Regions from separate parts of the Dryocola mayonis genome, predicted to be linked through region 2. Evidence: predicted binding sites of a transcription regulator. Region 2 holds the regulator's gene; the other holds the start of a gene.

Region 1 (3,876 bases), 1.3 Mb from region 2:
AGCTGTATACGCGAATGAACGCGGGCAACATGCGGGGTCACAGGTTCTATCGCGGGCCTCATGGTACGCCGCGGCGCAGGCCGGGTTTTCTCCCTTTTTAAAACTTTATCGCTACGCTGGCGCATTCGCAGCACGCTGCTTCTGCTGCTTCCCTTTTCCGCGCTGGCGTTCTGGCTAACGGGCCTCACGGCGCTGCAAACGGCGGCCCTGACAGGCGTTAACGCCGCGCTTTTTTTCATCGTCGCCCTGTGCCTTGAAACGCAAATTTCCCGCCCGATGGAGAAGCTCGGCCAGCAGGCGCAGGGGCTAACGGCACTGACCCGCGCGGTAGACGAGCTTGATGATATTACCCGGCAGAACGCGACGCTGGTGCACGAAGGGGCCCAGGCTTCGGCCAACGTGAAGCATCAGGCCACGCGCCTGGTGGATGCGGTGGCCGTCTTTCGTTAAAAGCTATATCGCTACCGCCCATTCTCTCGGCACTTCCCAGGGCGTGCGGAAATAGCCGCGTAAGGATTGCGGGGTATAGCTGCCCGTCAGCCATTCCCCGCTGTCCGCAGACTGATACGGCAGCGCCGCCCCGCCCTGCAAACGCTCAACGGCCGAATGGTGAATCATCATGGAAGATGTAAGCGGCGCGGGCAGCCTGCGGGGAGCTATGCCCGACCAGGGCGCGGGCGGGAACCATTCACAGTGCAGGCGACCAAGCGGATTGGCCGTCGCCTCGCTGCGCAAAAGATTCATTCCCAGGTCGTCAAGCGCGTCGCGCATCCATAAATAGGCCCCGTTCGATAACCCGCACTCCTCTTCAAAACAGCCGTAGCCGCCGCCCACGTCATGATGGGCGCCGGGAAACATCACCTGAACGATGCGCTCCCGGTTATCCCACAAGGCGGGGGCGAAATCGACGCGCTGTTCGTCGATGGCGATAGCCTGCAGGCCGTACTTCACCCTGGGATGCAGCTCGTTATTACCGAAACGGAAAATATCCATCCGCCTGTCGCCCAGGTATTCAGGAATCCCCATGCGTCCTACCGTTTCCCATACCGCCACGGCCTCCACCGGCACGCCGGTTATCATGCAGGCGGGATCTACGCTGTCGTAAAAGAATGCCGGAAAATCTACTGGCAGTGCGTCACACGGGCTGCCGCTTATCCCCGCCCGCGCGCGGTGCTGCGCCCAGACGGACGCCGCCAGCCGCCAGGCCTCTTCTTTGTGCCGCTCGTCAGGACGCACCCGGTCACGGTTTAATAAACCTTTATCAATTATCAGGTTAGCCAGCGCGCGCGCCGTCCAGGCGCCGTGGCTAAACCCCACCAGATAGATGCGGTCGCCGGGCTGCCAGTGGCGGCTGATAAAGGTGTAGCCGCGCACCAGGGGCGCAATAATACCGGCGCCGAAGACGCCGCCCAGCAGCTTCACAAATCCGTTATGCGGATCGCCCCCGCCATGAATGTACTTTGCGACCTGGGCTGCCTCTCCGCTGCCGTCAGCCCAGGTTTTTTCCTGCTCATTCGCCAGCAGCAGGCTGCGTTTATCCACCAGGCCCTTCATGTCGACAAACAGCTGGTAGACGTTGCTGACCACCGCCGTTTCGTTGGCCCGCGCGTCAAAACCAGGATGCGGCCACGCCCCGTCCGCACAAAAAATTATATTTTTGCCCATTGTTTATGCCTTCCCCAGAGTAATCCCTATAGCAAAGGCAAAAACGAAGCGCGTCACAATACGACAAATAGCTGATTACCATCGTAACTTTGCGGTCGCCGGCTCGCTGCGGCGCACTCTTCATCTTTTCGAAACCCTGACTTAACAAAAATGACACATTTCGTCGGCACCATGGGGCAACTTTTCAAGGAGGCCGCGTATGCAAACGATTATCCGCGTCAACAAACTGAGCAAAACTTTCAACGGCCACCAGGCGCTCAGCGCGGTGGATCTGGCGGTAAACGCAGGTGAGATGGTGGCTCTGCTGGGGCCGTCCGGCTCAGGAAAATCCACCCTCTTACGCCATCTGAGCGGTTTGATTACCTCTGATAAGACAGCGGAAAGCCGCGTGGAGCTGCTTGGCCGTACGGTACAAAAGGCAGGCCGTCTGGCGCGGGATATTCGCAAAAGCCGCGCCCACACCGGCTACATCTTTCAGCAGTTTAATCTGGTGAATCGCCTGACGGTGCTGGAAAACGTATTAATCGGCGCGCTGGGCTCCACGCCGTTCTGGCGTACCTGCGTTAACTGGTTCACCCGCGAACAAAAGCAGCGCGCGCTGCAGGCGCTGACCCGCGTCGGCATGGCGCAGCTTGCTTATCAGCGCGTCTCCACCTTATCCGGCGGGCAGCAGCAGCGCGTGGCGATTGCCCGCGCGCTGATGCAGCAGGCGAAGGTCATTCTGGCGGATGAGCCAATCGCCTCCCTCGACCCGGAGTCCGCGCGCATCGTTATGGAAACCCTGCACGACATTAACCGGCTGGACGGCATCACCGTGGTGGTGACGCTGCATCAGGTGGACTACGCCCTGCGCTACTGCGAACGCATCGTCGCGCTGCGCCAGGGCCATATTTTTTACGACGGAAGCAGCTCAGCGTTCGACAACGAACGGCTGGGAAATCTTTACCGCAGCATAGCCCGCGTTGACGCGGTCGCTGCTTAAAACTTTATCTATTTCAAGGAACTGTCATGAGCTACAAAGCCGTTAAAGCCCTCGCCTTTACCAGCCTGTTAAGCGTCAGTGCCCTGTTCAACGCAGCCCACGCGGATGAGCAAGAGAAATCCCTGAACTTCGGCATCATCTCTACCGAATCCCAGCAAAACCTTAAGCCGCAGTGGGATCCGTTCCTGAAGGACATGGAGAAGAAGCTGGGCGTGAAGGTGAACGCTTTCTTCGCACCGGACTACGCGGGCATTATCCAGGGCATGCGTTTTAACAAAGTGGATATCGCCTGGTACGGCAACCTTTCCGCCATGGAAGCTGTGGATCGCGCCAACGGCCAGGTATTCGCCCAGACCGTGGCGGCAGACGGATCCCCGGGCTACTGGAGCGTGCTGATCGTTAACAAAGACAGTCCGATCAACAACCTTCAGGATCTGCTGGCTAAGCGTAAGGATCTGACCTTCGGCAACGGCGATCCCAACTCCACCTCCGGCTACCTCGTCCCCGGCTACTACGTCTTCGCCAAAAACAACATCACCGTGAACGACTTTAAGCGTTCGGTGAATGCCAGCCACGAAACCAACGCGCTGGGCCGTCGCCAACAAGCAGGTGGATGTCGCCACTAACAACACCGAAAACCTCGACAAGCTGAAGACCTCCGCGCCGGACAAGCTTAAAGAGCTGAAGGTTATCTGGAAATCTCCGCTGATTCCGGGCGACCCGATCGTGTGGCGTAAAAACCTCTCCGAGGCCACCAAAGACAAAATCTACGACTTCTTTATGAGCTACGGCAAAACCGCGGAAGAAAAAGAGGTGCTGGCCCGCCTGGGCTGGGCGCCGTTCCGCGCCTCAAGCGACCTGCAGCTGGTGCCGATTCGCCAGCTGGCTTTGTTTAAGCAGATGCAGGGCGTGAAGGACAACCAGGGCCTGGATGAGAAAGAGCGAACCAGCAAAGTCAGCGAGCTGCAAAACCAGCTCAACGACCTGGATCGTCTGACCGCCGCGCTCGGCGCCATGAGCAGCGTGAATAAAGCGGTGCAGTAACACGTTTTCTGCAGGCCGGATAAGCGCCGCCGCCCGGCAATGTGGCGGATGGCGCGTTGCTTATCCGCCCTGCGAACTTGCGGATTCAGGTTAAACGGAGCAATCCATGCAACAAACGATACAGGTCGCCGCACCAAAACGTAGCTGGTTCTCGCTGCTAAGCTGGGCGATTGTACTGGCCGTGC
Region 2 (3,876 bases):
AATTCAATTATCGGAAATTATTATGGTGCATCATGCGGTCATTTTAGCAACAGCTGACGAAATTTGGTTAACAGGCGGGCAAAAAACGCACAATTACCGGCGACTGGAAAGAGAAATTGACAGATTTGATTAAAAAATACTCAAAAGCCGGACGGGTAAGCACAGCGCTACCCGCCCGTTGCGTTACAGAGCCGTTGCCTTTTCGCTGACGATCAGCCGCTCGGGCAGCACAAAAGAAAAAGTGGTGCCCTTGCCCGGCCGGCTTTCGATCTCCAGCCGCGCCTCGTGGTGGCTCAGGGCGTGCTTGACGATTGCAAGCCCCAGCCCGCTGCCGCCCGTTTGCCTGGAGCGCGCTTTATCCACGCGGTAGAAACGCTCCGTCAGCCGCGGAATATGCTCCGCCGAGATGCCCGGCCCGTTATCCGCCACGCTGAATTTCGCCCCCTGCGGCGCCTTTTGCCAGCTGACGGTAATATGCGTGCCTTCAGGTGTATGATTCACGGCGTTGTAAACGAGGTTCGAAATTGCGCTGCGCAGCTGCTCCTCGTTGCCGAAGACCTTCAGCTCCGGGTCGACCTCAAACCGCAGCGTCTGCTTTTGCTGGCTTAGCGTCTGCGCCTCGCGCTCCACCACGCGCAGCATCAGCGGCACGTCGATCTTTTCGTTCAGCGCCATCGCCGGCGCCGCCTCAATGCGCGATAGCGTCAGCAGCTGCTTCACCAGCCCCTCCATACGCGACGTCTGCTCGCGCATGGTTCCCAGCGCTTTATCCCGCAGCGGCCCTTCCAGGCTCTGGTCCTGCATCATCTCCAGGTAGCCCTGCAGCACCGTTAGCGGCGTGCGCAGCTCATGGCTGACGTTGGCAAAAAAGTTGCGCCTTGCGCCTTCCAACTGGTGCATCTGCGTCACGTCGCGCGCCACCAGCAGCCACTGCTCTTCGCTGTAGGACATCACGCGAAACTCCAGGTGGCGCCCGTTGTTCAGCACCAGGGTCAGCGGACGGGTAAATTCTTTATCGGTTAAGTAGCGGGTAAATTCCGGATAGCGCAATAAGTTAAGGATATTCTGGCCGTTATCGTCCGGCCAGCGCAGGCCCGAGCAGCTGCTGCGCCAGGCCGTTGCACCAGAAAATCGTTCCTTCTTCCGTGGTCAGCACCACCGCGTCCGGCAGCGATTCGGCCCCGCTGCGAAAGCGCTTAATCAGATTTCCCAGCTCCTTACGCCGTTTCTTGTTGCGCAGCTGCATCTGATGCAGGCCGTAGAGCAAAGGTTCCCAGCTGCCCCGCCCCGGCGGCGGCGTCATGCTGCGGTCGACCCACAGCCACCAGGAAAGGCGCAGTAAATTCCAGAAATGCCAGGCCAGCAAAGCGGTAACCGCCGCCAGTAAAAACCAGGGAAGGTGGCCAAAAATCAGCCCGAGGATGACCGCCGGTAAACAGCAGAGCATCAGCTCCAGTACCAGCCTTTTCCATGACAAGCGTTCGAGCACGCGTCACACTCCTGTAAGGAAACTAAAAACGGGTCGAGAAGCGATAGCCCGTGCCGCGTACCGTTTGCACCATGCGGTCATGGCCGCTTAGTTCCAGCGCCTTGCGCAAACGTCGGATATGCACATCCACCGTGCGATCCTCAACGTACACGTTGGTGCCCCAAACGTGATTGAGCAGCTGTTCGCGGCTGTAAACCCGTTCCGGATGCGTCATAAAGAAGTGTAAAAGCTTAAACTCCGTCGGGCCCATATCAAGAGGATTTTCACCGGTCATCACGCGGTGCGACGACGGGTCGAGGCTTAGCCCCTGCATTTCAATAACCTCTTCCACCGCCATTGGCGAAATACGGCGCATGACGGCCTTGATGCGCGCCACCAGCTCCTTAGGCGAAAACGGCTTGGTGATATAATCATCCGCGCCCACTTCCAGGCCGCGCACGCGGTCTTCCTCTTCGCCGCGCGCGGTCAGCATCATAACGGGAATTTCTCTGGTCAGCGCCTCGCGTTTGAGGTGCTTAATAAACTGAATGCCGGAGCCGCCGGGGAGCATCCAGTCGAGCAGGATCAGATCGGGGAAAGGTTCGATAAGAAGATTCACGGCGGCGTCATAATCTTCCGCTTCTACTGGCTGAAAACCGTTTTGTTCGAGCACGAAGCTCACCATCTCACGGATTGGAGCTTCATCTTCTACGACTAAAATACGCTTCGCCATGTTTTGCCCTGTTTAAACAATGCCATTGCTGATTTGTGCGACAGTATGCGTCAGATTTATGACAGATTTATGAAAAAAATAACGGCCAGATGACGTATTGCCTTGAATTATGACGCGCGGAAGTGCCCTTCGTGACGACTGCCCTTATAATCTCCACACGCTTTTTTGCCACAGGACGGATTATGCGCATTATCCACACATCGGACTGGCACCTCGGTCAGAACTTTTACACCAAAAGCCGCGGGCCGGAACATCAGGCTTTTCTCGACTGGCTGCTGCAGGGCCGCGGTCGAGCATAGCGTGGATGCGATAATCGTTGCGGGCGATATCTTTGATACCGGCTCGCCGCCGAGCTACGCCCGCGAGCTTTACAACCGTTTTGTGGTGCAGCTGCAAGCCACCGGCTGCCGGCTAATCGTTCTCGCCGGGAACCACGACTCCGTCGCCACGCTCAACGAGTCCCGCGAGCTGCTGGCCTGCCTGAATACCTCGGTTATCGCCAGCGCTCGCCACGATGCGAGCGAACAAACGCTGGTGCTGAATAAAAAAGACGGCACCCCCGGCGCGATCCTCTGCCCGATTCCATTTTTACGCCCGCGCGATATTCAAAGCAGCCGGGCGGGGCTTAGCGGCCATGAAAAACAGCGTTCATTAATGGAAGCCATCACCGAACACTACCAGCAGTGCCACGCCGCCGCGCTGGCCGTTCGCGGCGAACAAAAGCTGCCGATTATCGCCACCGGCCATTTAACCACCGTAGGCGTGACCAAAACGGACGCCGTACGCGATATCTACATCGGCACGCTGGACGCCTTCCCGGCGCAAAATTTCCCGCCGGCCGACTACATCGCCCTCGGGCATATTCACCGTGCGCAGCTGATTGGCGGCACGGAACATATCCGCTACAGCGGCTCGCCCATTTCCCTGAGCTTTGATGAAACCGGCAAAGCCAAAAGCGTATACCTGGTGGAATTTGCCGAAGGCACGCTGCATGAGGTGACCGCTCTTCCCGTGCCCGTCAGCCAGCCGCTGGCGGTCATAAAAGGCTCGCTGAGCGAAATCGAACGGCAGCTTGAGCAGTGGCGGGATGCGTCTTGCGAGCCAAAAGTCTGGCTGGATATCGAAATCGCCACCGATGAATATCTGCACGATATACAGCGCCATATTCAGCAGCTGACGGAAAGCCTGCCGGTCGAGGTGGTGCTGCTGCGCCGCAGCCGGGAACAGCGCGATCGCGTCCTCGCCCAAAGCCATAAAGAAACCCTGAGCGAGCTGACCGTGGAAGAAGTGTTTGAGCGTCGCCTGGCGCAGGAAGAGACAACCGAAGAGCGCGGCCAGCGCCTGCGCACCCTGTTCGCCCGCACCGTCGCCGGCCTGCAGGATACGGAGGAATAAGCATGAAAATCCTCAGCCTGCGCCTGAAAAACCTCAACTCCTTAAAAGGCGAATGGAAGATAGATTTCACCCTGGAGCCCTTTGCCAGCAACGGGCTTTTCGCCATCACCGGCCCAACGGGCGCGGGGAAAACCACGCTTTTAGACGCCATTTGCCTTGCCCTTTACCATAAGACGCCGCGCCTCAATACGGTTTCGCAGTCGCAGAACGATTTAATGACGCGCGATACCGCCGAGTGCCTGGCGGAAGTTGAATTTGAGGTCAAAGGCGTGGCGTACCG

The links. Region 2 encodes PhoB, which activates phosphate uptake and scavenging genes when phosphate is short. Its sites were predicted from a motif close to CTGTCATAAAACTGNCNNAT; they were not measured.
Region 1: a site for PhoB is predicted at 1,805-1,824, ahead of phnC (phosphonate ABC transporter ATP-binding protein). Genes of this name have one in related genera too.

What each region holds. Positions count from the first base shown of each region.
Region 1 covers NZ_CP150452.1:3,870,128-3,874,003, forward strand. The annotation lists partial or broken gene WLO32_RS18715 (PAS domain-containing protein) at 1-56, shown strand, start outside; gene WLO32_RS18720 (hypothetical protein) at 61-450, shown strand; gene WLO32_RS18725 (phospholipase effector Tle1 domain-containing protein) at 454-1,665, opposite strand; gene phnC (phosphonate ABC transporter ATP-binding protein) at 1,865-2,647, shown strand; partial or broken gene phnD (phosphonate ABC transporter substrate-binding protein) at 2,674-3,691, shown strand; gene phnE (phosphonate ABC transporter, permease protein PhnE) at 3,798-3,876, shown strand, end outside.
Region 2 covers NZ_CP150452.1:945,742-949,617, reverse strand. The annotation lists partial or broken gene phoR (phosphate regulon sensor histidine kinase PhoR) at 184-1,489, opposite strand; gene phoB (phosphate response regulator transcription factor PhoB) at 1,512-2,201, opposite strand; partial or broken gene sbcD (exonuclease subunit SbcD) at 2,384-3,596, shown strand; partial or broken gene sbcC (exonuclease subunit SbcC) at 3,599-3,876, shown strand, end outside.